2 regions of the Virgibacillus sp. JSM 102003 genome follow, and region 1 is predicted to be linked to the other one. Evidence: a T-box and tRNA genes for the amino acid it is inferred to sense, from the RefSeq annotation. Region 1 holds a T-box; the other holds one or more tRNA genes.
The links. A T-box is a leader RNA that pairs with one kind of tRNA and senses whether it is charged. The one in region 1 lies ahead of lysS (lysine--tRNA ligase), so its partner is inferred to be a tRNA-Lys.

Region 1 (2,262 bases):
CAACAAACGTGTGCAGATGTTGAAGAAACAGTAAGCATTCTTATTAGACTAACTCACCCTTAGTTTAACAAGGATGAGAGGAGGAAACGGATGATTTCAGAATTCTGGTCGCATATTTGTAGATGATATTATGTATCCTACCTCTGGATTTATTTGGTTAGGAAGTAATAATGGATTTATCTTGATTTTATAAGGTGTTCTGAATCTTTATGTTAAAAAAAGTCTGTAACGATTACACTCAAACAAATGGGGAGTATAGTAGTTTCGAATAAAGGAGCTAAGTAAATGAAAAAGCTAAAGGTTGGAATATTACTGTTTGATTATGTAGATATTTTAGATTTTGCTGGTCCCGCTGAGATTTTGTCATTAACAGTTAAAAGTAAAGCCGAACAAGCATTAACCCTTTACAAAAAGCATTTATTACCAACGAGACCATTCGAAGTATATACTATAACAGAAAAGGGAATGAAAATTGTAACTCATTCCGGGATAAAAGTAGAACCTGATTTTAGCATTGATCTAAGTCCTGAATTAGATATTCTAATAATTCCAGGAGGTCCTTTAAGAGCAGTGCAAGCTATCGCTAAAAACCAGAAGATAATAGATTGGATTAATACTCATAAAAACATTGAATACTTATGTTCAGTTTGCACTGGAGCATACATATTAGGTGAAACTGGTTTATTAGATGGAAAGAAGGTAACTACCCACCATTTAGCATTGAAAATGCTTCGAGAAAAGTATCCTGATATTCAAGTCTTATCCGACAGAAAAGTTGTACAGGATGGTAACATCATATCCTCTGGTGGAGTTTCTTCAGGAATTAATATGGCACTATATCTTGTTGAACAAATCTTGGGAGAATCTACTGCTAATAGAACTGCTAAGACTATCGAATTTATATTATAGATTTTTTATTAAATGACGCTTTCCTTAAAATTGGAACTGCACCCTTGTTCAGCAATATTAAAGAATGTATAAAGCATTAAGCTAACTGACATGATTGTTTACAAGAATAAAATAGGGTCTATAAATTACAATTGACTAAATCATTTAATTTTGCTACAATTTTTACAATTATTTAATCTGGAATATAGGCTGTGAAGAGAAGAGTAATTTTGATTAATTATTTTTAGAGAGCTCCTGCAGGTGGAAAGGAGTAATAATAATCTTAATGAAAAAAGGCTTGGAGCTTCGCACGGATCTAAGATCGTATTTCTTAGTGATACTGCGACGGGATCTCCCGTTAAAGAGATAGGGTATAATCAATTTTCAAAAAATTATCGTACCCGACAAGGTTGATTTGGTAACATATCAACAAACTGAGGTGGTACCACGAAGCTAATAACTCTCGTCCTCAAGATGAATAATCTTGGGGGTGAGAGTTTTTTTGTCGTTTAAATTCGTATTATGTGAGACCCAATAAACTAACGAAAAGAATGGAGTGAAAGAAATGAATAGCGAACAAACTAATTATAGAATAGAGAAATTAGATACTATAAGATCTCAAGGAATCACGGTATATCCTGAAAAATTCGCTATAAATTATGAACTTAATGAAGCTTCTCTCATTGAGGATGGAATCTCGGATGTTCGGGTTGCCGGAAGAATAATGAGTATTAGAAGCTTCAGCAAATTGAGTTTTATTACGATATCAAACATACAAGGAATTTTACAGCTTCTTTTGAAAAAGGAAGAGATCGGAGAAGAATCATTTAGTCAATTTCATACTTTGTTAGACATTGGTGATTTTATTGGTGTTGAAGGACGTATGTATACGACTAAAACAAACGAGAAAACATTACGTATTGAAAACTACGTATTTCTTGGGAAGGCATTACGAACTCTTCCAGAAAAGTGGCATGGGTTAAGCAGCGTTGAACTTCGATATAGACAGCGGTACTTAGATTTAATGATGACAAATGATACTCAAAATCGAATGTTAGCTAGAATTAAAATGGTACGATCAATTCGCAGATTCTTTGAGGACCAAAATTTCTTGGAAGTAGAAACGCCAATCTTACAGCATACTTCCTCGGGTGCAATTGCTAGTCCTTTTAGGACCTATCATAACGCTTTGGAAACTGAATTAAATTTACGAATTGCCCCGGAGACCTATTTAAAAAGGTTAATTGTGGGTGGGTTTACCAAAGTATTTGAGTTTGCTAAGTGTTTTAGAAATGAAGGGCTTAGTCCTCAACATCTTCAAGAATTTACAATGGTTGAAGGGTATGCGGCATACTGGAGCTATGAGGATACAAT
Region 2 (2,262 bases), on a different contig from region 1:
CCTAATTCCCATTATATTGGTATCAAAAGTATTTGAAAATAAAGAATTCCTTTTTCCCCTTTACAAAGATGCTTAATCTGTATATAATAAAATTCGTCAGTTTATGACAATCCTTTTTGGAAATCAGAAATAATAAATGTTTTCTTACTGCATAAGTGCATCTAAAATGTGTAATAACTTTATTACATAAACCATTGTAAGGCCCGTTGGTCAAGTGGTTAAGACACCGCTCTTTCACGGCGGTAACACGGGTTCGAATCCCGTACGGGTCACCATTTTATTCTTTTAATAGTCAGCACCCCAAGATATTACATAGGAGGATTAGCTCAGCTGGGAGAGCACCTGCCTTACAAGCAGGGGGTCGCAGGTTCGAGCCCTGCATCCTCCACCATTTATATGCCGGTCTAGCTCAATTGGCAGAGCAAGCCGTTAGCTTCACCGAGTAATCTACCATGTGCAGGTTTGCGAGGAGTGCGGCATCGCCGAAAAGACATGCAACACGACGAGCACACAAACTGAAAAGCACATCAAGACAATTAACACTATCTAAATATATGCCGGTCTAGCTCAATTGGCAGAGCAACTGACTTGTAATCAGTAGGTTGGGGGTTCAATTCCTCTGGCCGGCACCATTTTTTTATGTATAATTTATAGAAATGTAGTTAAAATATGGAGGGGTAGCGAAGTGGCTAAACGCGGCGGACTGTAAATCCGCTCCCTCAGGGTTCGGGAGTTCGAATCTCTCCCCCTCCACCATAATATACTTAATTAATTGGGCTATAGCCAAGCGGTAAGGCATCGGGTTTTGATCCCGTGATCCTAGGTTCGAATCCTGGTAGCCCAGCCTTTTTTTATTTTATGAGGTATTTCGGGAAACATTCCTTATATGAGCCATTAGCTCAGCTGGCAGAGCATCTGACTTTTAATCAGAGGGTCGGAGGTTCGAATCCTCCATGGCTCATCAATTTATATGAAAAAACACTAGCGTAAATACATAACACATATTATAATAGCAGATAAACAAGGTCGTTATGATTACCAACAACCTTGTTTATTTGCATTTTGTACTGTTTTTTTACATAATAGATACAGTAATTTAATCATTAATAAAAAAATGAACAATTTGACATATATAAATTATGCTAGTTAAAAGGATGAGATGGTATGAAAACTTCTAGATTCCCTGGTTTTTACAATATGACTGTTGAGGAACGCAGACAGTTGTTGACTACGATGGACACGTTCACTGATGAAGAAAAAGATTATTTGTTTTCAAACGAACCTCTTCCAACTGACACGGCGGATAAAATGATAGAAAACGTAGTCGGGACTTTTCCGCTTCCATTAGGATTAGGATTGAATTTTTTAATTAATGGGAAAGAATATGTAATACCAATGGCAATTGAAGAACCATCTGTTGTTGCTTCAGCAAGCTACATTGCAAAAACTGTCAGAAATGCTGGCGGGTTTACTACAGAGGCGACAGATCGCGTTATGATTGGTCAAATTCAAGTGGTAGGCTGTCCGGATTTTAAAGCAGCGAAAGAGGCTGTTTTAAAGGAAAAAGATGCATTGATTGCTGATGCTAATGCCGCATACCCCAGTTTAGTAGCTAGGGGGGGTGGTGCAGAAGATCTAGAAGTTAGAGTATTAAATGAAGAGTCAGACTCAAAATATGGTCAAATGCTTATTCTTCACGTTTATATAAATACTTGTGACGCAATGGGGGCAAATATCATTAACACAATGGTTGAGTCACTTGCTCCGACAGTTGAGACTATTACGGAAGGGAAAGTATATTTACGGATCCTTTCTAATTATCCAGATCGTTGTCTTGCACGTGCGCGTTGCGTTATTCCACCTGAATTATTACAGACAGGCAGTTACACTGGTGAAGAAGTGCGTGATGGCGTTATTCATGCCTATGAGTTTGCCGCATCGGACCCCTATCGCGCTGTTACCCACAATAAAGGGATAATGAATGGTATTGACCCCATCGTTATTGCAACCGGTAATGATTGGCGTGCTGTTGAAGCTGGGGCCCATGCGCACGCAGCTAGATTCGGGAAATATAGTTCGATGACAGAATGGTCGAAGGATGAGGACGGAAATTTAGTTGGTGAATTAGAACTCCCTATGTCTGTCGGGACTGTAGGCGGTTCGACCCATGTTCACCCAATTTCTAAACTTGCATATAAAATTTTAGACGTTGATTCAGCACAGGAGCTTGCACAAGTTATAGTTTCTGTTGGACTTGCACAA

Region 2: it has a tRNA-Lys gene. The T-box ahead of lysS (lysine--tRNA ligase) is inferred to sense a tRNA for this amino acid. The anticodon was not compared.

What each region holds. Positions count from the first base shown of each region.
Region 1 covers NZ_JBHFQH010000002.1:53,959-56,220, forward strand. Annotated here, with positions in the region: gene ACE1TG_RS02625 (DJ-1/PfpI family protein) at 286-909, shown strand; T-box leader at 1,092-1,362, shown strand; gene lysS (lysine--tRNA ligase) at 1,454-2,262, shown strand, end outside.
Region 2 covers NZ_JBHFQH010000028.1:11,232-13,493, reverse strand. Annotated here, with positions in the region: tRNA gene ACE1TG_RS19515 (tRNA-Glu) at 201-275, shown strand; tRNA gene ACE1TG_RS19510 (tRNA-Val) at 316-391, shown strand; tRNA gene ACE1TG_RS19505 (tRNA-Thr) at 557-632, shown strand; tRNA gene ACE1TG_RS19500 (tRNA-Tyr) at 672-756, shown strand; tRNA gene ACE1TG_RS19495 (tRNA-Gln) at 774-844, shown strand; tRNA gene ACE1TG_RS19490 (tRNA-Lys) at 889-961, shown strand; gene ACE1TG_RS19485 (hydroxymethylglutaryl-CoA reductase, degradative) at 1,165-2,262, shown strand, end outside.